Thermosynechococcus vestitus BP-1: one gene and its partner. The protein of the gene in region 2 interacts with the protein of the main gene of each other region in a pairwise test. Links are inferred from orthologs where the notes say so. Each region holds a gene or a part of one and is shown on either strand. Other genes may lie near its edges.

What was found.
Region 1: the proteins of gyrB (region 2) and gyrA interact in binary tests that used the Escherichia coli proteins (3 or more experiments, as listed by UniProt). The link is inferred for Thermosynechococcus vestitus BP-1 from one-to-one orthologs.

Annotation. Positions count from the first base shown.
Region 1 is NC_004113.1:1,433,352-1,448,871, reverse strand. Bases 12,187-15,336 are described here. They hold gyrA (DNA gyrase subunit A), read right to left. Parts: upstream 14,968-15,336; coding sequence 12,406-14,967; downstream 12,187-12,405. Other genes in these bases: hpnA (hopanoid-associated sugar epimerase), read right to left, coding at 12,187-12,409. Also shown: TLL_RS07005 (RNA-guided endonuclease InsQ/TnpB family protein), read right to left, coding at 1-1,121; tnpA (IS200/IS605 family transposase), read left to right, coding at 1,173-1,571; TLL_RS06995 (potassium channel family protein), read right to left, coding at 1,602-2,651; TLL_RS06990 (succinate dehydrogenase/fumarate reductase flavoprotein subunit), read right to left, coding at 2,655-4,382; TLL_RS06985 (GNAT family N-acetyltransferase), read left to right, coding at 4,650-5,177; dacB (D-alanyl-D-alanine carboxypeptidase/D-alanyl-D-alanine endopeptidase), read left to right, coding at 5,143-6,540; TLL_RS06975 (RNA-guided endonuclease InsQ/TnpB family protein), read left to right, coding at 6,672-7,844; TLL_RS06970 (diflavin flavoprotein), read left to right, coding at 7,971-9,707; TLL_RS06965 (hemerythrin family protein), read right to left, coding at 9,717-10,166; TLL_RS06960 (class I SAM-dependent methyltransferase), read right to left, coding at 10,288-11,370; more of hpnA, read right to left, coding at 11,420-12,186. UniProt on the Escherichia coli protein: A type II topoisomerase that negatively supercoils closed circular double-stranded (ds) DNA in an ATP-dependent manner to maintain chromosomes in an underwound state.
Region 2 is NC_004113.1:659,256-668,164, forward strand. Bases 1-2,984 are described here. They hold gyrB (DNA topoisomerase (ATP-hydrolyzing) subunit B), read right to left. Parts: upstream 2,462-2,984; coding sequence 539-2,461; downstream 1-538. Other genes in these bases: TLL_RS03295 (pseudouridine synthase), read right to left, coding at 1-304; miaA (tRNA (adenosine(37)-N6)-dimethylallyltransferase MiaA), read left to right, coding at 2,588-2,984. Also shown: more of miaA, read left to right, coding at 2,985-3,526; TLL_RS03315 (type 1 glutamine amidotransferase), read right to left, coding at 3,469-4,212; TLL_RS03320 (DUF6930 domain-containing protein), read right to left, coding at 4,219-5,814; TLL_RS03325 (Holliday junction resolvase RuvX), read left to right, coding at 5,857-6,288; TLL_RS03330 (ribonuclease catalytic domain-containing protein), read left to right, coding at 6,327-8,351; TLL_RS03335 (YkgJ family cysteine cluster protein), read left to right, coding at 8,362-8,751; TLL_RS03340 (hypothetical protein), read left to right, coding at 8,797-8,909. UniProt on the Escherichia coli protein: DNA gyrase negatively supercoils closed circular double-stranded DNA in an ATP-dependent manner to maintain chromosomes in an underwound state.

The DNA of each region.
Region 1 (15,520 bases), 770 kb from region 2 along the record:
CCCCTCTGCGTCCATTTATAGTCGTGGCAATGCCCTATCCCGACTTTCTCTATGTTTCTTGCGGCATTTTCGTCTCTATCGTGCTCTGTACCACAATTTAGACATACAACAGAGCGGACAGATAGATCGATTTTGCCCCATTTAAAACCGCATGTTGAGCAAGTCCGACTGGTTGGCTCCCATCGGTCGATAACAATGAACTCACGGTTTAGTTTCGTGCACTTAGCCTCAACTAAAACCCTGAATTCTCGCCAACCTTGCAAGCTAATTGCTCTAGCGAGTTTGCGGTTCTTCACCATTCCAGAGACATTCAAGTCTTCCAGTGTGATCACTTGGTTCTCGATAACCACGCGGGTAGACACTTTATGCAAGAAATCCCTGCGAATGTCTGAAATCCGACTATGAAGCTTAGCGATTTGCAGTCTTGTTTTCTCCCGCCGTTGGCTTCCTTTAACTTGACGGGCCAGTTTGCGTTGTTTTCGCCTGATCTTTTTGTCTAACTTGGAATAATCAGGGCCATCAATCTTTTCGCCCGTACTTAAAGTAGCAAACGCTTTAATTCCCAAATCAATGCCGATAGAAGGATTACTTGCAGGTTGATGAACTGGGTCGATCTCGACGACAAAACTGAGAAAATATCGATTTGCAGCATCTTTAATCACCGTAACTGAGCTTGGTTTAGAAGGAAGCTTTCTTGACCAAATTGGTCTGACATTACCAATCTTCGCTAGATAAACTTCTTCGCCTTTAATTGAAAAACCATAGGTAGTAAATCTGGCGGATTGTCTTTCTGTCTTCTTTTTAAATCTAGGAGGGTTGATCTTCTTGCCTTTTCGCCGACCTTTAATTGAATCGAAGAAGTTTTTATAGGCAACTCCTAAATCGGCAACGGACTGCTGTAACGGGACATTAGAAACATCAGACAACCATTGCCGCTCTGGTGTTTTCTTCCCTTGGGTAATTACTAGCTTTTGCAATTCACTAGTTTTTGGCAATGAATCAGATTGTTTACAAATTGCCAGTGCGTCGTTCCATACCACACGGACACAGCCAAACAACTGAGCTAGGCGTTGTCGTTGTTGGTCTGTGGGATAGAAACGATATCTATATCTAGCTTTCATTGGTTGTGCTATAATTGGTCTGTAGCTAGATTATAGGTTGGTCTACAGGCAATGTCAAGTCATCTTCGTAAAGGGAGACACAGTGTTACGGACCTAAAGATTCATTTGGTATGCGTGACTAAGTATCGCCGGCCAGTCCTTAGCGCTGAGGGATTAGAGCTGATCGAGAAATCGTTTCGAGAAGTCGCTAAGAAGATGGATTTCCAGATTCTTGAATTTAACGGCGAAGAAGACCATGTCCATGCGCTAATTGAGTACCCTCCTAAACTTTCTGTTTCGCAGATTGTAAATGCGCTTAAAGGTGTATCTAGTCGTCGATATGGAAAAGCTGCACTACCAAAACCCCATGAAGAATCACTTTGGAGCCCTAGTTATTTTGCGGCATCTGTTGGAGGAGCACCGTTAGAGGTGCTTAAGGAATATATTAGAAATCAAAAAAAGCCGTCCTAAAAGGATGGAGCTTGTATCCCATTTCATTGGTCATTGGGGGTGGCGGGCGCGGTAGGTATATTTACGAATTACCTTGGGGGCATCTTGGGCATGACCCAATAAAATCAATGTATCCCCCACTTCCACAAGGGGATTGGCGCGGGCCGGGAATAATTGGCCATCACTCTTGCGTAAACCAACAATGATAAAGGCCCCTTCGCCGCGTACCTCCAGTCCCGTCAAGCGGGTGCCCACATAAGGGTAATCGGGGGTAATTTCCAGTTCCTCAAGGCGGGCATCAATATGGCTCAAGAGGTCGTTGAGGGTCTCGCGATCGCCCGTTTGTTCGAGGAAATCAATGCGCGGCCGCCGAATGAGGTTTGTCATTTGACTGGCGCCAATTTTTGTCGGCAAGACAATGTGATCTGCCCCTGCCATACGTAGCTTCGATTCTGTGGTGGCTAAATTCGCCCGGGCCACAATTAGCAAACTCGGATTCATGGAGCGGGCCGTCAGGGTAATAAAGACATTCATCGTGTCATTGGGCAGCACCGTGGCGAGGGCGATCGCCCGATCAATGCCCACCACTTGTAGCGTTTCCTGCTCCACCGCACTTCCCAAATAGGCCAAATAGCCCAACTGTAGGGCTAAATCAATGCGCTGTTCATTGACATCCAAAATCACAAAGGGGGTTTTGCTGGCGGTTAATTCCTGAGCCACCACCTGGCCAATGCGGCCAAAACCACAGACAATCACGTGGCGGTTGAGTTTGTTAATGTCGCGGCTGGCCCGCTGCATCTCTAGGAGCTGTTTAATCTCCCCTTCGGTAAACAGTTGCACCACCGCACCGATGGTATAAACGGTTGCGGCACTGCCAGCGACAATGATCATCATGTTGAAGAAGCGCTGCGCCGGCGTCATCAGGGGTCGCACTTCACTGTAGCCAATGCCAAAGACCGTGATCACGTACATATAGAGGGCATCGAGCCAGTTCCAGCCAAAGCTGGTGTAGCCCACCACCGCCACCAACATGATGAGCACAAAGAGGGTGATGCCAATAATAAAACGGTTGAGGGCAGGGGTCGCAGGGAACCGTCGCATGGCTTAATAGTTGCGCTCTTGGGGGGGAAACAGGGTAATGGTGACGGGCAGATAGTCAATTCTGATGCCGTCGCTGTCATAGGTGGCTAGGGTATGGCGTAGGTAGTTGACATCATCCCGCTGGGGATAGTCCTCACGGAAGTGGGCACCACGACTTTCTTGGCGGCTAAGGGCACTCCTGAGGATTACCTCAGCAACAATCAGTAGGTTGGCTAGTTCAAAGGCTTCAATCAGTTCGGTATTCCAATAGCGCTGGCGATCGTCAAGGCGAACTCGGCCATAGGCAGCCTTGAGCCGCTGCAATTCCGCTAAGCCCCTCTCCATGAAGTCAGCCGTGCGAAAGACGCCACAGTATTGGGTCATACAATCCTGTACCTGCCGCCGCAGTTGGGCAATGCGCAAGTCCCCTCCTTGGTCAAAGAGGTGTTGTATCTCCCGCGCCGCCGCCTGCAGGTAGAACTGGGGGTCCAATTGGGGGCGGGGCAGGCTCGGTAAATCCTTAGCGATCGCGGCACCGGTGCGCCGGCCATAGACGACACATTCTAAGAGAGAATTACTGCCCAAGCGATTGGCACCATGCACCGAGACACAGGCACATTCGCCAGCAGCATAGAAGCCGGTCACCATCTCCGTGGCATTGGCCCGCACCTGCCCATTGAGATTGACAGGAATACCCCCCATTGAGTAGTGCACCGTCGGACGGACAGGAATCGGCTCTACCACCGCATCCACCCCCGCCAAGCGATGGGCTTCCTCCCAACAGAAGGGAATGCGATTCATGATTTTTTCCCGACCCAAGTGGCGGACATCGAGATAGACAAAGGGCCCACCCGCAGAACCGTCACTGTGAATGCCCCGCCCTTCGCGAATTTCGATGGCGATCGCCCGCGAGGTAATGTCACGGGGAGCCAGTTCCATACGACTGGGAGCATAGCGTGCCATAAAGCGTTCCCCCTCGGCATTGAGTAGATAAGCCCCTTCGCCGCGCACCGCCTCAGAAATCAAGACCCCCGCTGGATACAACCCCGTCGGGTGAAATTGAACAAACTCCATATCCTCAAGGGGTAAGCCTGCCCGGGCCGTCATCCCTAGGCCATCCCCAGTGGAGGCAAAATCATTCGACGTGGTATTAAAGACCCGACCATAGCCCCCTGTGGCAAAAAGAATGGCGGGTGCCCGTAGAATGTCCAGTTGACCTGTTTCAATGTGGTAGGCAACGACCCCCTTGGCCTGCTGGTCCTCGACAATCAGCCGCAGCACATACCACTCGCTGAAAAAGGTGACATTGTACTTCAGGAGATTGCAGTAGAGTTCGTGGAGAATGGCATGCCCCGTTTTGTCGGCTGCATAGCAGGTGCGCGGGTGAGTGTGACCGCCAAAGGGACGTTGGGCAATGCGGCCATCGGGCAGACGCGAAAAGAGTACCCCCAAGTGCTCAAGGTCAATCACCACACTGGGGGCTTCTTGGGCAAGAATGGCTACAGCATCCTGATCTGCCAGAAAGTCTGACCCCTTGACTGTATCAAAGGCATGGCTTTCCCAAGAGTCTTCGGTGTCCACATTTTTGAGGGTAGCGGCAATGCCCCCTTGGGCGGCAACGGAGTGGGAACGAATGGGATGGGTTTTGCTCACAAGGGCAATGGGGGTTTCCGGGGCCAGGCGGCAAATTTCCAAAGCAGCCCGACAGCCTGCTAGACCACCGCCGACAATCACAACGCCAAAGTCTTGCATCGTCCGTTTGTTCAGCATCTTTTCCTATACTAGATTGGCGATTAGGGGAGTGACGGCGGCAGCAAAGGTAAAACCAAGATAAAAACAGTAGCCAAATGATCTTGCGAGCCTCTCCCTGAATCGTTAGAGTGGCAGTACAGTTCTTTTTGCAGTGGGCGGCACAAAGGCCGGTCTTCACGACGACGGTTGAGACACACCGGTTTTGATGCTTTTGCCTGGGTTCTCTTTCTGGGAAAAGGACTGTCATTCTACTGGAGGCAGCCGTCCTTGAGTGCGTTTTTTCTTCACTATGGGGATTGTGGGGTGCGCCATTGGTGCGATCGCGATCGGCTAGCGGTCATACACCTCATTGCCAATGTCCTCAGTGAGTTTGGCCTTGCTTGGCAACCCGAGGGTGCCGATGCCGATGTGGTTCACGTGGAAGAGTACTACCATCGCCGGGGTGGACAATTTTGGGTGGTGGAGCAAGGGGCGGAAGTCGTTGGCACAATTGCTTTCTATCCCATTCAGCGGGGTGAAGCGGCTGTGGAAATTCGCAAAATGTACCTTCATCCGCGGGTGCGTGGCCAAGGCCTAGGGACATTTCTCCTGCACCATCTCGAGGCAGCCATTCAAGGGGCGGGCTACCGCAAAATCTGGATTGAAACCGCCTCAGTGATGAGGGCGGCTGTGCATTTGTACGAGAAGGCGGGCTATCGCCCAGCCACGGGTGTGGAAACGCAGCGCTGCGATCGCGTCTATGTCAAGGACGTCGTGCCTCATGGTATGGCTTCGATGGCTTCTGCCCCCTGCTAGTCTTCTTCTCCTGCTGGTTTCACCTGCCGCCTTTGGTCTGTGCCGCCAAGACTTGGCCCGCGCGATTGCCCAGGAAATCCAAAACCCCCAATGGCAACGGGGACAGTGGGGCATTGTGGTCGAGGATTTGAGGAGTGGCGAGGTGCTCTACAACCACCAAGGGGAAAAGCTCTTTTTGGTGGCTTCGAATGTGAAGCTCACCACGGTCGCTGCCGCCCTTGACTACTGGGGAGCGAGTCATCGGTTTGTCACCACCTTGAGTGCGCGATCGCCCGACCGAACAACCCTGCGTCTTCAGGGCAGTTTTGATCCCAGTTTCAGCAGCCAAGACCTGCAACAAATGGCCACTCGCCTTGTTCAGCAGGGGATTCGCCAGATTCAAGTCCTGGAGCTGGGCGGCGTCACACCCGTGAGGATTGAACCCACATGGGCAATCGAAGACCTGACGATGGGCAATGTAGCGGTCGTGACTCGCTTAAGTATCAATCAAAATGCCCTCAAGCTCATAGCAACGCCCCAAGGGTTGGCTCAACCCTTGATTCTCCAGCCGCCAGAGGGCGATCTTCCTTGGCCAGTGGTGAATGAAACCCGTACTGTGCCAACCGATGCACCAGAATTCCTAGAAAGTGAGGTGCGCGGCCAGCAGATCATTGTCCGCGGTCAACTCCATAGGGGCAGTGAGCCAGCAGAAATGCCCATTCCCCTGAGGGAGCCAATCCCCTATCTTCAGCAGCAGGTGCAGCGTGCCTTTGCCCAAGCGGGCATTCAGGTACAGCAGATTCGCCCGATGGAAACAGCAGAGCCGTTACCGGATGTATTGGTGCGCCATGCTTCGCCCCCCCTGAGCAGGTTAATCTTGCCAATTCTCCAGGAGAGTGACAATTTCTATGCGGAAATGCTCTTTGCAGCTCTGGAGGCGGCGCAACCCGGTTATCGCCAACGTTACTTGGAGCAGATGGGAGTGCCAGGGGCGGTGTTAGTGGATGGTTCCGGACTGTCGCGGCAGAATTGGCTGACCCCCAAGGGTTTAGTGACGCTGTTGCAACAAATGGCGCGCTCGGATCATGCCTCGTTGTGGCGGCGATCGCTCCCCCTTGCGGGGCGATCCGGAACCCTGCGCCAGCGTTTGCGGGATACGGCAGCTCAGGATCGCCTCTGGGCCAAAACAGGGACTTTGCGAGGGGTGGCTGCCCTAGCAGGCTATGTGGAGCCCCTTGAGGATCGCCCCCTGGTCTTTAGCATGGTTGTCAATCAAGCAGGGGAAACAACGGCCCACCTGCGGGCGGGGTTGGATCGGATCGGCGTTCTGCTTGCACAATTGCAGGCTTGCGATCGCAGGTCAGAGGCGGCGGGCGATCGCTGAGGGCTAGGAGTCCACCGTCATCTTTACCTCCGAGAGACCCCTTCCTTTAGGGAGGGGAGGGATAGGAGCGGCAGTATGTAACTTCTAAGTACAGTTGCGCTATTTACAGAATAACGAGTATAATTTAAAGTATGCAAAAGGCTTTCAGTTACCGCTTCTACCCAACGACCGAGCAGGAATCCCTGCTTCGGAGAACATTGGGCTGTGTTCGGTTGGTTTATAATCGAGCACTGGCAGCGAGAACAGAAGCCTGGTATGAACGAAAAGAGAGACTTGACTACATTCAAACCTCTGCCTTGCTTACTCAGTGGAAGAAGCAAGATGACCTTCAGTTTTTGAATGAGGTTAGCTGTGTTCCCTTGCAGCAGGCATTGAGACATCTGCAATCTGCTTTCAGTAACTTCTTTGCAGGTCGGGCGAAATATCCCAACTTCAAAAAGAAACGCAATGGCGGTAGCGCAGAATTCACCAAGTCTGCTTTTAGGTGGAAAGACGGAAAAGTATTCTTGGCAAAGTGCAACGAACCGCCGAATATTCTCTGGTCGAGACGGCTTCCAGATGGTGTTGAACCATCCACGGTGACCATCAGGCTTAACCCTGCTGGACAGTGGTACATCAGTCTGAGGTTTGATGACCCCAGAGAGTTGACACTGCAGCCCGTCGACCCGTCGGTTGGTTTGGACGTAGGGATGAGCAGTCTCATTACCCTGAGTACAGGGGAAAAGATTGCCAACCCCAAGCACTTTAACCGCTACTACAAACGACTCCGTAAGGCGCAGCGGTCTTTGAGTCGCAAACAAAAAGGCTCTCGCAATTGGGATAAGGCGCGGTTGAAAGTTGCCAAGATTCACCAGAAAATCTCTGATTCCAGAAAAGACCATTTGCACCAGTTGACGACTCGATTGATACGTGAAAACCAAACGATCATAATCGAGTCGTTGGCTGTGAAGAATATGGTCAAGAACCGTCAGCTTGCCCGATCCATCAGTGATGCTGGATGGGGTGAACTGGTACGGCAATTGGAATACAAGGCCCAGTGGTATGGTCGGACACTGGTGAAGATTGACCGATGGTTTCCCAGTTCTAAACGCTGTGGACAGTGTGGTCACATTGTTGAGCGGTTGCCATTGAGCGTCCGAGAATGGGACTGTCCTAAGTGTGGGGCGCACCATGACCGGGATATAAATGCCGCTGGGAATATTTTGGCCGTGGGACACACGGTTACAGTCTGTGGAGCGGGTGTAAGACCTGATAGACATACGTCTGGAGGGCAACTGCGAAGAAGCAGAAAGTCTCAAAAGTGATTTTGGGAATCCCCCTGCTTTAGCGGGGGGAGGATGTCAAAGTGTTGTCAAAAAGGGGTGCCGAATTTTGGCGAGCAGCGCTCAGGCTGTCGGCAATCGGCGGCGTAGATTGTTAGGAGGTATCCAATGCTAACGGAAACGCGTCCGCGGGACGTCCAAGTGGCGGAAATTGCACCGGGGGTTTTGGTCTTGCGATCGCGCACTTGGGATCGGCTGAAGTTTGAAGTGGAGTACGGCCGCCAGCAGGGAACCACCTCCAACTCCTACCTCATTCAAGCTCCTCAGCCGGCGCTCCTGGATCCACCGGGTGAATCCTTTACCCAGATTTATTTACAGGAACTGCAGCGCCACATTGATCTCAATCAACTGCGGTACCTGATCCTCAGTCATGTCAACTCCAATCGCCTTGCCACCGTCAAGGTCCTGCTGGAAAAAGCACCCCAGATCACTCTTGTCTGCTCTAAGGCCGGGGCAGTGACATTGCGCTCTGCTATTGGCGAGCAGTTGCATCTCTGGATTGCGCGGGCGGACACCCCCTTGGAGTTGGGGGGCGATCGCCAACTCATGTTTATTGCCGCTGCTACGCCCCGCTGGCCCGATGGTCTCATTACCGTTGATCCCCAAAATCAAATTGTCTTCAGCGACAAGCTCTTTGGCGCCCATGTCTGTGGCGACAGTCTCTACGATGAGCAGTGGAAAAAACTGGATGAGGATCGTGCCTACTATTTTGAATGTTTGCATGCGGCACAAACCCGCCAAGTGGAAAGTATTTTGGATCGCTTGGCAGAACTGACACCGCCACCGCGCCTCTATGCCCCGGCCCACGGCCCGATTGTCAAGTTTAGCCGTAGCCGCCTCTTCCAGGACTATCGCGACTGGTGCCAAGCCCAAGCGGAACAGGAAACCAAAGTGGCATTGTTCTATGCCTCTGCCTATGGCAATACGGCAATTCTGGCCAATGCGATCGCCCAAGGCCTAACCGCCGCCGGTGTGCAAGTGGAAGCCGTTAACTGTGAAACCACACCCCCTGCGGAAATGCAAGCCTTGATCCACAGTAGCGACGGCTTTATCATTGGCTCCCCCACCCTAGGGGGACACATGCCCACCCAAGTCCAGACCGCCTTGGGGTTTATCTTGGCGGAGGGCAGCCAAACAAAGCTGGCGGGAGTCTTTGGCTCCTACGGCTGGAGTGGTGAGGCCATTGATGACATTGAGCAAAAGCTCCTCGATGCTGGCTATACCCTTGGCTTTGAAACCCTGCGGGTGAAATTTACCCCCACAGCCACGGACTTGGAAAAATGTCAAATTGCCGCCAACGAGTTTGCCCAAGCCCTGAAGAAACTGCGCAAGAGCCGCACTGTCCGCCCTTCCAGCCTAGCGGAGGCACAAGTGGATCGCACCGAACAGGCGGTGAATCGGGTGGTCGGTTCCCTGTGTGTTCTGACCACCCTACCCGAAGGGTGTTTTCACCTTACCCAAGCGGCGGCTATTTTGGTGTCGTCGGTCTCCCAAGCCTCCTTTAATCCCCCCGGCATCACCGTCTCCTTGCCTCAGGAATGGGCAGAAAGCCTCTGCCTAGTGGGCGATCGCTTTGTCTTGAATATCCTCAAGGAAGGCAGTCCCCTCGTACGTCAATTTCAGCAGGCACAACGCTTGGGTGAGCAACAGCTAGCTACCCTTGGCCTCAAAAGCGCTGAGAGTGGTGCCCCCATTTTGCTCGATGCCCTTGCCTATTTGGAGTGCACCGTAGAGTCCCGCATGAACTGTGGCAACCACTGGCTCATCTATGCCGTGGTCGAGAGTGGCGAGTTGCTGCAAACCAGTGGCTTAACGGCCATCCAACATCGCAAAACCAGCAGTTAGCCCAGGCATTTAGAAGGCATTTTCAGCCGTTAATTCAGCCCCTTGGTGCTGCGCTAGCGCCTCGGGATGGGTGAGCAGGTAAAGCATCGGTAAATCTTCTTCGCAAATATGGCGCACCACCAGCGTACCAATGGCCTCTATTGTTTCCGGCGTTAGGTTTTCAGGATGCCCGTGCACCTCCTCAAGCAGGCCACTCAAATCTCGCAGCAGATTTTGGTGAGCGGCACGGTGGGAGAGATAGAGGGGATGGTTGGCAGTAGCCATCAGGGTTTCTTCGTGCTGCAAGTGGCGTTCCGTTTCCCTGGCACACGCTAGTAACTGCGGTTTTACCTGGGAAAAGGTTGCCCCGGCGGCGATCGCTGAGCGTAGCTGCTGTAACATCTCCAAGAGTGCCTGATGCTCCTCATCGACTTCCGCCAAGCCAGAGACAAACGCCGCCTGCCATGCCAGCCCATCCATGAGTGAATCCTCCAGACTGCAACGGGGAAAAGGTCTGTTGACCTCCTACCTTCAGCCTAGCCCGTACCCCATCGCAGCCGGTAGGCACTGTTACAAAGCGTAGCGGACTAGGTCTTTTTGGCTAAGAAGGCTTAACCGCTACCCAATACTTACTCATAAAGTGGTGCTGCACCTCTTTAACCACTAGACCCGCCTTTTCTAAGCGGAGGTTGAGATCATCCTCGATATAGTTGCGGTAAAAGGGCTCGTGGAAAAGGTTGGCAAAGTTTTCCATCATCGGCCGCTGCTCTGGGGAATCCAAGGATTGAATCGAGTCACAGATGACAAAGATGCCCCCCGGCTGGAGAACGCGGGCGCATTCATGGATGACGTTTTGGCGCACGGGGGCGGGCAGTTCATGGAAGAGAAACACACAGGTGATGGCACTGAAATAGCTATCTACGTAGGGGAGGCTTTCAGCATTGCCCTGAATCAGTTGCGGCAGCGCACCCGTCTGGGTCGCTAGTAGGGCGTTGGCTTTGCGCAGGTAGGCGGGGGACAAATCAAGGCCAAATAGCACTGCCCCTGGGAAAGCGTAGCGCAATTGTTTGAGGGTGCGACCGGTGCCACAGGCAACATCGAGAATGCGCAGGGGTGGCGTGGGAGGATGAGCAACAACTTGTTGGGCAATGGGGGCAATCACGCGCCGCCGCATGGCATCTGCCGTGCCCCCAAAGAGCAGTTCCACTTGGATATCGTAGAGGTTGGCGGACGTGTCACTGAGGTAGCCATCGGTTTGGTAGTGGAAGTTCTGCCGATAGTACTGCGGATAGTCCTCAAGGCGCACGTTGTGAGCAAACTCCTGAAATTGGCGCGATCGCGCCCGCTGCCACATCTGCGGCAAGTCTAGCAACAGCAGGGGATAAAAGCGGAGGAACTCTTCCCAAGGGGCATCAAAGAGCAAAGTAGCAGGATAGAAACCGGCGGCGGCGTCCTGCCAATCTTGCTGCAGGAGAGCTTCGTAGCGTTCCTTGAGCCAGGCTTGCAACTCGGGGCTGAGGGGTTGCGTCCGTTCTTCCGTGGGAAAGACCGTATTCAACAGCCGCGCACTCAGGGTTTTGTGGGCGATCGCAAAAATGTTTTTACCCCATTGCAGGGCTTGATAGCTACTGTGCAGCGTCTCTTCCACAAAGGGCAACTGAGAGGCAAAGGGCGCAACCAACATAGCTCTTAACTAAACTTCATAATTTCCACTCCTCACTATATCGTAAACCCTAGGGGCAGTAGCCCCGTTCGCGGTACCAAGTCACGGCGTCCCGCAGTGCCTGATCAATCGGCGTCTGGGGCAAGCCCAATTCAGCCACAGCTTTGCGGGCATCGTAAAACATTTTTTGCTGTGCCATCCGCACCCCATCCAAGGGAATCGCGGGTGGTTTGCCCAAAGCCCCCAACACTACTTCATCCAACCAAGCCACCCCTAAGGGAATCACAATGGGAATTTCGCCAAGGGGGCGGGGCAGCCCAGTCATCGCAGCTAATCGTCCTAGAATGTCCGCCAGCGTTAGGTTTTGGTGACCGAGGATGTAGCGTTCACCGGTTTTGCCTTTTTCTAAGGCCAAAAGATGACCGATCGCCACGTCCCGCACATGGATCAGGTTCAGTCCCGTGTTGACGTAAAAGGGCATCTGTCGCCGTAAAAAGCGCAGGATGATTTCACCCGTAGGGGTGGGCTTTGCATCCCAGGCACCAATGGGGGTACTGGGGTTGACAATCACAATATCTTGGCCCTGGGAGATTGCCTCGTGAGCCACTTGCTCTGCCCAGTACTTGGAGCGCTTGTACTCGCTGATCAGTTTTTCGGGGGGGCTTTGGTAGGCTTCGGTGGTGGGTTGGCCCCTGGGATCAACCCCAATGGCGGCGACAGAACTGGTGTAAACCGTGCGCTCAATACCAGCCTCACGGGCAGCGGCCAAGATGCGACGGGTGCCGGCCACATTAACGGCATAGAGAAGGGAGCGATCGCGCCGCCACAGACTGTAGTGGGCTGCAGCATGGAAGAGCACTTGGCACCCCCGCATCAAGGTGACGAGGTCACTCGTCCTTAAATCCCCTTGCACCAGCTCCACATCCCATGCCTTGAGATGATCCGCCCGCTGCGGTTGCCGCACCAGGGCACGGACGCAATACCCCCTCTCTGTGAGCACCTGAGCCACATGGGTACCGACAAAGCCACTGGCACCCGTGAGAAAGGCGGTGGTACTCAATCTGCCGCTGCCTCCATGCTACCGGGGGGCAAGACGGCTGCTGTGACAATTGCATCATCCTCATCTAGCCGTTGCAGACGGACACCCGTGGCCGATCGCGACTGGGAGGAAATGTCCATCACCTTTTGGCGAATAATGATGCCGCGACTGGTGACAATCATTAGTTCATCCCCAGCATTGACAATCCGCAATGCCGCCAGTTGATCCTCATTACTTTTGGCTTTGAACTTGGTGGCGGTAATGCCCATGCCAGCGCGGTTTTGCAGCCGGAACTGTTGCACCGGTACCCGCTTGCCGTAACCATTGGTGGTGATCACTAGTACCCAAGGGCCCTCACTGTGGGCGACTGTTTCCTCAGAATCTTCAATCTCGCCACTGTCATCCTCAGAGGGGGTGGCAAAACGGTTGGCGATCGCCGCCGGTAGAATATCCATCCCCACCAGTTCATCCCCCGGCCGCAGGTTCATGGATTTGACCCCGCGGGTGGCACGGCCAAGGGGGCGCAGTTGATCGTGACTGGCGCGAAAATGAATCGCCATACCCTGCCGCGAGCCGATGATAATGGTGTCCTGTTCGCGGGTACGCCGCACCCACCGCAGTTGATCTCCCTCCTCAAGGGAAATAGCAATTAGGCCATTGCTGCGGATATGACTAAAGGCCGCCAGTGGTGTTTTCTTAATGAAGCCCTTACGGGTGAGCATCACGAGATACTCATCTTCACTAAACTCTTGAACAGCAATGACGGAGGTAATTTTTTCCTCGCGGGGAATGGGCAGTAGTTGGACAATGGGGGTGCCGCGGGCTTGGCGGGAGCCACTGGGAATTTGGTAGGCAGCCAAGGCATAGACTAAACCGCGATCGCTAAAGAAAAGAATGCGATCGTGATCATTACAGCTAAAGAAGTGCTCAACGGCATCATCTTCCTTAATCTCTGCCCCTTTGCGTCCCCGGCCATCGCGACTTTGGGCTTCAAAGGTATCCACCGGCATCCGCTTGATGTAGCCCTGCTGGGTAACGAGAATGACGGATTTATCGTTGGCAATTAAATCGATGTCGCTAATCTCCCCATCCGCTTGCACAATTCGCGATCGCCGCGGCGTGGCAAACTTGGCCTTGAGTTCGGTGACTTCTTTTTCAATGATCTCCAGTACCCGCTGCCGATGGGCCAAAATATCGCGGTAATCGGCAATTTGCCGCTGCAGCTCGGCATGCTCTCGCTCAATTTTTTCCGCCTCTAGGGCGGTGAGGCGCCGCAGTTGCATCTGTAAAATGGCATCGGCTTGGGCCTCACTGAGGGCATAGGTTTGCATCAATTGCTGGCGAGCAAGGGCAGTGTCACTGGCGCTGCGAATGAGTTGAATCACGGCATCGAGATTAGCCAGCGCCACCAGCAATCCTTGGAGCAGGTGATCCCGTTCTTCGGCCTTGCGCAGGGCATAGCGGGTACGGCGGGCGATCGCCTCTTCGCGGAAACGCAGGAACACCTCTAAACTGCGCTTGAGGGTCAGCAGTTGCGGCTCGCCGTTGACGATCGCCAGCATATTGGCGCCAAAATTCACCTGTAGCGGCGTTTGCTTGTAAAGATTGTTCAGCACCACGCGGGGGTGGGCATCCCGCTTTAGCTCAATCACCACCCGAATCCCATCGCGATCGCTCTCGTCACGCAGATCGGCAATGCCCTCAATTTTTTTCTCGTTGACCAACTCGGCAATTTTTTCCATGAGTGCTGCCTTGTTGGTTTGGTAGGGTAACTCCGTAATGATAATAGCCTCGCGGGGTTGGCGCCCCGGCGCTTCAAGGGTTTCAATGGTGGCCACTGCCCGCAGCGTCATCGAACCGCGACCGGTGGTGTAGGCCTCTTCAATCCCCCCTTGGCCGAGGATATGCCCGCCGGTCGGGAAATCAGGCCCCGGAATGTAGCGCATTAGCTCGCGATCGCTCATCTGAGGATGATGGATGAGGGCCACCAGCCCATCCACCAGTTCTCCCAAGTTATGGGGCGGGATATTGGTGGCCATACCCACGGCAATGCCGGAGGCCCCATTGAGCAGCAACTGGGGAATTCGTGCCGGTAACACCAGGGGCTCCTGCTGTGAGCCATCAAAGTTATCCACAAAGTCAACGGTTTCCTGCTCAATGTCCTGCAACAGGGCTTCCGTGGCCAGGGCTTGCAGCCGACACTCGGTGTACCGCATCGCCGCCGGTGGATCGTTGTCAATGGAGCCAAAGTTGCCATGGCCCTCAATCAGGGGGTGACGCATGGAGAAGTCCTGGGCCATCCGCACCAGGGCATCATAGACCGCCGAATCGCCGTGGGGGTGATATTTCCCTAGTACTTCCCCCACCACACGGGCACATTTGCGGAAGGGGCGATCGCTGGTCAGCCCCAACTCGTACATTGCATAGAGAATACGGCGGTGTACGGGTTTGAGACCATCGCGGGCATCGGGAAGGGCACGCCCAACAATGACGCTCATGGCATATTCAAGGTAAGAGCGCGAAATTTCCTCCCGCAACTCAGTGGGAATGATCCGAGAAGAATCAGCAGCAAAGCTCATGGGCGTGTTCTACCAAGCATTGATATCTTCCCCCGCCTGAAGACAGGGGATTTCTGACACCAGAGGCATCAGGATCGTCCACGCTTCACAGACAGTCGCCCGAACAAGCCGAAACTTGAACAGGTCTAGCACCGTCTCCACGTGCGGTCACGGCCTGCCCGGCCGCCAAAATTGTTGATAGCCGTGTTAAAGTCACAGTCATCGCAACTTTATCCCTTACATTTTACTAAAGGAGTTTGTCACATGCAATAACTCAATGGAGGCCGGGCTTTCCTCCCCTGCCTGAAGGTAGAGGTCTCCAGCGCGGAATAGGATGAATCGGGCAGCCTTGTTGTTCAGGTGGAACATTTAACCATATCACGCTAGCCTGCCGCCAACCTCAACCCCTCTCGGCAGTGGCATTCTAGCCCTCAAGGCCGCCTCGGCGATCGCGGGTTTTGCTGTCCCGATGGCCAAACCTTAACAATCTCTTGCTTTGGCGTTTCTGGATCCAAAAGAAACCCCTATAATAGCGAAAGACCCTATGCGTTGCTCCACTGCCAGCACTCTCTCA
Region 2 (8,909 bases):
GTCGCGTGCGATAGCCTTGGATCACTACCCCCGCTGCTAACTGGCTCAGGGCTGCTGTATCGGGTTTGCCTTCCACCTGTACCCAGTAAGTGCGCGGATGACCATAGCGAGGATCCGTCAAGCGGTGTTGCAACCAGCCATCATTGGTGAGGAGAACCAACCCCTCACTGTCGTAGTCTAGGCGGCCAGCGGGATAAACATCCGGGATAGGAACGTAATCCTTAAGGGTTGATCGCCCCTTTTGATCTTGAAACTGGCAGAGAACCCGATAGGGTTTATACAAGAGAATATAGCGATAATTCATGGTTAGAAAGAGTCTAACCGCGACGCCGTTTTACCTCAGTTTATGACCTAGTAAAAACTAGGGGGGAATACTAACTGCAGACTTAGAAGTTTCTGGCTCAAAGACCAGTTTACTGCCGCCCACAGTATTGATTCCCAAATGTTTTGCAAGTGTAGATCACAAAACAATATTGGCAGTCACCAACGTCGCAGCTAAACTAAAGCTACTATAGCACATCTACTCTGGGCTCTAGCTTTAGATATCGAGGTTCTCTAGCGCCAACTGTGGGCCATAGGTCTCGATAAATTCGCGGCGAGGTGCCACGCGATCGCCCATGAGGATTGTAAAAATGCGATCGGCTTCAGCGGCATCTTCAATCTCCACCCGTTTGAGAATGCGGGTTTCTGGGTTCATCGTCGTTTCCCACAATTGCTCTGGCATCATCTCCCCTAGACCCTTAAAGCGTTGGATGGTGTAGTTGGCATTTTCCGGGAAGGAGGCAATCTGCTGTTGCAGCTCGCGATCGCTATAGCAGTAGAAGTGCTGGCGACCCCGTTCCACTTTGTATAGCGGCGGGCAAGCAATATAGACAAACCCTTGGTTTACCAACTCCTGCTGATAGCGGTAGAAAAAGGTCAGCAACAACGTGCGGATATGGGAGCCATCGACGTCAGCATCTGTCATGAGAATAATCTTGTGATAGCGCAACTTGGCGGGGTCAAATTCCTCGCCCTTCACCCCCAAGCCAAGGGCAGTAATTAAAGACTGCACCTCATTATTCTTGTAAATTTTAGCATCATCGGTTTTTTCAATGTTGAGAATCTTGCCCCGCAGTGGCAAAATCGCTTGGAATCGGCGATCGCGCCCCTGTTTAGCACTTCCACCGGCAGAATCACCTTCCACAATAAAAATTTCCGAAACAGCCGGATCCCGTGAACTGCAATCCGCTAATTTCCCCGGCAGCGTTGAAGACTCCAACACCGACTTGCGCCGTACCATTTCCCGTGCCCGCCGCGCTGCTTCAGCCGCATTAAAAGCTTGGATGGCTTTTTCCAAAATTGTGTCGGTGACATTGGGATGAAAGTCAAGGTACTCCGTGAGGGCTGCACCTACAATGGCATCGACAATGCCGCGGACTTCTGTATTGCCCAGCTTTGTTTTTGTTTGCCCTTCAAATTCAGGGTTGGGCACCTTGACCGAAATAATCGCTGTGAGGCCCTCGCGAATGTTTTCCCCGGCAAGGTTGGCATTGTTTTCTTTGAGTTTGTTGCGCTTGCGGCCAAGGGCATTGAGGGTCCGCGTCAGCACTGCCTTCAGCCCTTCCATGTGGGTACCGCCATCAATGGTGCGGATATTATTAGCAAAGCCTAGGAGGTTTTCACTATAGGCATCGGCACACCACTGTAGGGCTGCCTCCACCTGCACATCGTCTTTTTCCCCTTGAATATAGATAATCTCCGGATGCAGCGGTTCCTTTTCCTGCACCATGTAGCGGACGTATTCACGGATACCGCCTTCATAGCAATAGGTTTCACTCAGGGGGGGAGTAACACGCAAATCTTTAAATTCAATGCGAATGCCGGCATTGAGGTAGGCGAGTTCCCGCAGCCGTGTCATCAGTACCTTGGCATCAAATTCAATCGTTTCGGTGAAAATCTGGCGATCGGGAAAAAAGGTCACTGAGGTGCCGCGGCGTTCCTCAGTATCGGGGGTCTTTTCCAGGGGAGTCGTGGGAACCCCCCGTTCGTAGCGCTGATGATGGACAAAACCATTGCGCCACACCGTCACCTCTAACCATTCCGAGAGGGCATTAACCACAGAGACACCCACCCCGTGCAACCCCCCGGAGACTTTGTAGCCCCCATCGCCAAACTTGCCCCCCGCATGGAGCACGGTCATTACGGTTTCAACTCCGGAGACGCCGGTATCGGGGTGAATATCCGTGGGAATGCCGCGGCCATCGTCGGTGACGGTGACGGAGCCATCGGCATTGATCTGGACTAAAATGGTGGAGCAGTAACCGGCAAGGGCTTCATCAACGGAGTTGTCCACGACTTCATAGACCAAGTGGTGCAGGCCCTTGGGGCCAGTGCTGCCGATGTACATCCCCGGTCGTGTCCGCACGGGTTCAAGGCCTTTGAGCACCCGCAACTGGGCAGAGGAATACTCGGCGGTCATGGCAACTCCCTAACTGCTATAGAATCGAGGCAAATGGGTTTTCACTTGCCTAAATGTCAAATCTGACCTAAATTTTAGCACATAAGGGTTATAGGCGATTCTAGGAAATTTTCAGGCTGTATTTGAGTGGGGGATGCAGGGCTAATTGTTATTGGGGGGGCAACGGCTACAGGCAAAACGGCGCTAGCGATCGCCCTTGCCCAACAATTGAATAGTGTCATTTTGAGTGCCGACTCCCGCCAAGTCTACCGCGGCTTTGATATTGGCACAGCCAAGCCCACTCCAGCCCAGCAACAGCAGGTGCGCCATCACCTCATCGATATTTGTGACCCCCGCGAGACGCTGACCCTAGCAATTTACCAAGCCAAGGCTCAAGCCCTGATTGCCCACTACCACGCCCAAGGGATCACGCCCCTCTTGGTGGGGGGGACAGGATTGTATATCCGCAGCATTACCCAAGGGCTAACAATGCCCCAAGTCCCACCGCAACCCCATCTACGGGCTCAATTGATGGCTCTGGGTCAGCAGGAATGCTATCAGTGGCTTCAGCAGGTGGATCCTGTGGCGGCGCAACGGATCCATGCCCACGATCAAGTGCGTACCCTGCGAGCCTTGGAGGTCTATTACACCACTGGGGTGCCCCTCAGCCAGCAGCAACGGCGCGAACCGCCTCCCTACCGGATTTGGTACTTTGCCCTCACGGGGGGCGATCGCCAGCAAGAGCGCTGCCGTATTGAAGCCCGCACTCAGGAGATGCTAGCCATGGGCTGGCTCGATGAAATTCAGCAACTGCAAAGGCAGTACGGCGAGGATTTGCCCCTCCTAGACACCTTGGGCTATCGGGAAATGCGCCAATATCTGCGGGGAGAAGTCACCCTCGCGGAGGCTATTGCCCTCACAGTGCAGCACACCCAACAATTTGCCAAACGGCAGCGGACATGGTTCCGGGCAGAACCTGACATCCATTGGCTGCAAGCCACCACCCTAGAGGCGCAACTGGCAGAGATTCAAGCACAATTCACTCTCTGTCCCAAGACCACTGCAACAAAGCGGCGGATGAGCTGATTGGCATAGGGGGTGGGGCGAGCGGTTTGCTTGAGTTGTTCCAGGTCTGCAGTGCTCAATTGATAGCGATCGCAATAGCGACGAATGCGGGCCAGGAGGTCGCGATCGTCCACCTCGGGATGAAACTGAAAGGCGTAGAAGGGTTTCCCCTCCAAGCGAAAAGCATGGTAGGGACACAACTCACTGTAGGCCAGTAAGGTTGCTCCCGCTGGCAGGGTCAAGGCGCGTTCCTGATGTCCAGAAATGGCCAAAAAGGGATTCGGAAAGCCAGCAAACAGGGGATCGGTAACCCCCGCTGGAGTGAGATACAGAGGGTAGGTGCCCATTTCCATGGCCTCGCGATCCACAATCACCTGAGCGCCCAAGGCCTGCACTGCCAATTGAAAGCCAAAGCAGGAGGCCAACACGGGTATCTCCTGCTCAATACAGGCCAAAATTAAGTCCATGGCTGGTGGCACAAAGCGATAGCGGTCTGGCTTGAGCACTGTGGCATCACTGGAGCCGCCAATAAAAAGTGCATCAAAGCCTTGAATACAGTCGGCGGTAAAGTCGTCACAGGCAAAGCCATTGAGCACTGTAAATTGCTCGGCCGCCAGACCACTCAAGCGAATAAATTCCGCTAGTTCCTCTTGCTGGGTGACGCGATCGCCCCGTGCCTGAAGCAGTAGAATTCTTAGGGACTTCACGGTTTTCTAGGGTTTAGAAATCTCAATGGGCTGAGGGGTTGGCGGGCGCTGGGTGTCCACAAAACTAAACACAAGGGACGTTTCAAAGAGTCCCACGATTTGCTTGAGGGTTGGCTGCCTCCGGGTTTTGCCCGTCACGCCATAGGCCACAGCGAGGCCACAGGCGCCGTCAAGGTCATTGACCTCCTTGATCCAGTCGAGGAGCAGCGAACCACTTTCGGCGTCAAAGGTATCCAAAAGCCACAGATGATTGGCGTTGGTTTGAGCCAGGAGCATGACGATTTGCTCAGGGCCTGAGAGGGGAAAGACTGTCAGATGGTGGATGCCACCCTCCTCGGCAATTTTGGCGGCGATCGCCGCCGCCGCTGATTTTTTGGTTTGAATCGTCAACACAGGATAGCCCTTAAACTCCTCGGGAATCTCTCCCCGTTGATGGTAAGCAACCGCTGCTTGCAATTCCCCGAGCTCCTTAGGAGGAAACCGCTTAAAGAGAATATAGGCCTCCTCAGGAATTGCTTCGGTATCAATGGGAATCTGGCACAGTGATTGGCTCTCCTCAGTGTCCTCATCAATGCCCGGCATCATCTCTGGCGCTGTTGCCACTTGCACCTGATAACTAAGGGCGCAATGGCAGGGTGAGGGAATCTGGAACCTCAGATTCAGTTCAGGGTACGCTTCCTGCTCAAACTGTTTCTTTGTCTTTTTCCAGAATTTGATCAGACTCGCGATCGCCACATAGACCATCTCAGCCTCTTCAGGGGCATAGAAGTGACGTATCCCCTCCAAAGGATGGACGACCCCCACTTCAATGGTGTAAGCATGCCCCCTCAAAACAAAAGAGAGATCGTTGTCTAAATCCGCCTCATCAACCTCGGAAACATTTAAGAAGAGACAATCGTTGCGCAAAACCGTTTCCTCGAGGCGGTCATCGTCCTCTTCATCAAGGTAGGGATCCTCTTGATCAATCTGCTGCCAAAAGTTGCGCAGGGCCTCCTCCCCGCGGTGGAGCATCAGACCAAAGTCACGGCTCGCGCCTTGGGGATTCACCAGTACCGCAAAAAGGGTAGGGCAGTCCCAAGAGCTGCAGTGGAGTTTAAAGGGAGTAACATGGTTGAGGCGCCGCCAGATATCCAGCTGGGCCAATTCCCTAATTTTGCGTTTATAGAGGGGAACGTATTCCCGGGGGAGTCCCTCGAGATCTGGATCATCGCTGGTGACTTCCGCCGCCATCAATTCAAAAAAATCATCGAGAAGGGGAACGCGGGCTTGATATTCCACCTGGATGTCCAGGGGAGCAACCACACCGCGCAGGAAAAATTGCAACTCACGGTCATCAACGATGATGGCGTGGGGACGGCAGGGCTGAGCTTGGGGATGATGGGGAGATTCGATCGCCTGCACTAACAGCCGCATCAGTTGCTCTGGGGTGGGTGGAAACTGACGGATCTCCATAGTGCGTACCAGCTGCTCCTTGGGATCGAGCCAAGCGGCACAGAAGACCTCATCGTTGTCACTGTTGAGACTGCGGCCGCCACCCACCCAAATGTCGGCAACTTGGGGTAGATTCAACAGACGACGGATGGTTGCAGTGGGTAGCCTCACAGGGCGATCGCTCCCAATTCGATCACCTCTCCACTCTAGCAAATGATGGCAATGGGTCGCACGAAGTATTTTTTGGGGTTTGATCCAGGACAGGACAAGTGTGGTCTAGCCCTTGCCCTTGGTCAAGAAGTGGTGCGCCATGAAGTGGTGGCCAGCGATCGCGCGATCGCCTGTGTGCAGGAGTGGCACCAAGCCTACCCATTTGAACAGGTGATTATAGGCAATCAAACCACCTCCCGCCGGTGGCAGCAGCAACTGCAAGCAGCTTTAGCGGTGGAAATTATTCCGGTGGATGAGCGCCATAGTACCTTAGAGGCCCGCGATCGCTATTGGCAACTCTTTCCGCCCCGCGGTTGGCAACGGCTCATTCCCAAGGGGTTGCGCGTGCCCCCCCGCCCCATTGACGACATTGTGGCGATTGTGTTGTTGGAACGCTACTGTGGCTATCCCCTGCTGCTCAGTCAGAGGCAATAAACTTTATAATTGTCAGGTTATAGTACAGCACGGCAGCCGTGGAGAAAGGCACCCTCATTGAATTTCGGGTCAATAACCAGCGTCGCTTGGCGGTCATCGATCGCCCGGAAGGTAAAAAGCATTGGATTGCCATTGATGAGCATCTGCAAACCCATACCATTCATCCGCGCCAACTCACATTTACGGTGCCTGAGGAGCGGTTTCGCCCCCAAGAGATTGCCACATTTTGGCAGCAGGTGCAGCCCCTCCTGGATGCCGACAGTTTAGAAGTGGCTTGGGAGATTATCCGCGAGGAAAACCGCACTATTACACCAGCGGATCTAGCGGAGCTGCTTTTTTCGGAGCGATCAGCGGTGGCCTGCTATGCCGCCTACTATCTCCTCAGCGAGGATCGCTTCTATTTCAAGCTCAAGGGAGAAACCTACGAGCCTCGGCCAGCGGCTCAAGTGGCAGAACTCAAACATCAAAGCGAGCGGGAAGCCCAACGCCTGGCGGAGGAAGTCAGCTTTCGCGAACATTTAGGGCAAGCCCTGAGGGGCGAAGCCGTGGAGTGGTCTGCCAGCGATCGCAAGCGCCTGGAGCAGTTAGAACGCTATGCTATAGCCATTGAATCCAGTGCCCAGCACCAAGCTGCCATTGATCTCCTCAGTGAGTTAAAGCGTCCTACGCAACCCCTAGGGGCATTCCAACTGCTGGTGGATCTCGGCCTTTGGTCAGAGCACGAAAATCTCTTCCTGCGCCGTAGTCAAATTGACGTTGAATTTTCTGCCAAGGTACTTGCTGTGGCCCATGAACGCCTCACCTCACCCCCTACAGACATTGACGCTCCCCTGCGCCGCGATCTCACCCATCTCAAGGTCTATACCATTGACGACGAAAGCACCCAAGAAATTGATGATGGCCTTAGCCTAGAGGTCATTGGCGATCGCCAAAAGCTCTGGATTCACATTGCGGATCCCACCCGCTGGGTCATGGTGGATGATCTCTTGGATCAGGAGGCTCGCCGCCGCGCCACAACGGTCTATCTGCCGACGGGGATGATTCCCATGTTTCCCACGGAATTAGCCACCGGGCCGATGAGTTTAGTTGCGGGACAAACCTGTTGTGCCCTGAGTTTTGGCATTCTTTTGGCGGACAGTGGCGAGGTTTTAGAGTACGAAATTTGCCCCAGTTGGATTCGCCCGACCTATCGTCTTAGCTATGACGATGTGGACATGATTTTAGAGCAGGGGGTAACCGGGGAAGCAGATCTGCTGGCGATCGCCCAATGGGGACAGCGGCGCAGTGAGTGGCGACGGCAACGGGGAGCGATTCGCATCAATATCCCTGAACCCAACATTAAAGTGGCGGGTGAAGAGGTGGAAATCTCGCCCCTCCATGATTCACCCGCCCGCCAGCTAGTGGCAGAAATGATGATTCTTGCCGGTGAAGTGGCCGCCCATTTTGGCGCCCGTGAGGGCATTCCCCTGCCCTTTCGCTGTCAATCCCCCCCAGAACTGCCCTCAGAGGAGGAATTACTGCAACTACCCGCTGGCATAGTGCGCGACTGCGCCATTCGTCGCTGTATGCCCCGCAGTGAAATGAGTACCCAACCCAATCCCCATGCTAGCCTAGGCCTTGATGCCTACTGCCAAGTGACGTCCCCCATTCGCCGCTATACGGATCTGCTGGCGCACCGTCAGATTAAAGCCCACCTGCGGGGGGAAACCCCACCCCTCACACCCGAGCAACTGAATGAAATTCTACTGGGGCTGGTGTCTTCCCTTCAGGAGTCTTCCCTTGTGGAGCGGCAAACCAACCGCTATTGGTGCTTAGAGTATCTACGGCGGCATCGGGAAGAGGTGTGGCGGGGCATCTTACTGCGTTGGTTGCGTCCTGAGGAGGGGCTGGGGCTGGTTCTCTTGGAGGATTTGGCGGTGGAACTGGCGATGCGCTTTCAACGGCAGGCCAAGTTGGGAGAGTGTGTGCTGGTACGCGTCAGTCGTGTGGATCCCCGCAGTGATCAAATTTGGCTGGAGGAGGTGCCTGCCGAGACATCCATACCCGCAGAAACCGTTGCATGATCCTAAAAGCATGAAAAAGTGGCAGTGTATGCAAGGGTGTGGGGCCTGCTGTTACCTTGACTTGAGCGATCGTCCAGAGGTGCCCACCATTCTCAATGACGAGGAATTTGCCCTCTACCAATCTCTCATTGGTGCCGATGGCTGGTGTATTCACTTTGACCCCCTGAGTCGCCGCTGTCGTATCTATGAGAATCGCCCCCGTTTTTGCCGCGTCACCCCAGAGGTTTTTGAGGACCTGTACGGCATCCTGCCCGAGGAACTGGATGAGTTTGCGGTTCAGTGTTGCTGTGAACACATTAGCGATCGCTACGGTGAGCGGAGTTTTGAACTGCTGCGCTATGAATATCTCGTCGGGCAGAGCGTAGATTCTCCCCAAGGGGATCCCCCACCTTTTCACTGAGAAGATGCCCCCTATAATAACAGCAGGTGTGTTCAGCCAGAGCCCATGAGTGAGCAGCGGATGCGGGTTAACTTGGTAGAAGGTGCGGTCAATTTTTGCTTTTCCCGCCCAGCAGCAGAGGCTCTACGGCAGGAGATTCAAGCTTTAATGGAGCGGAT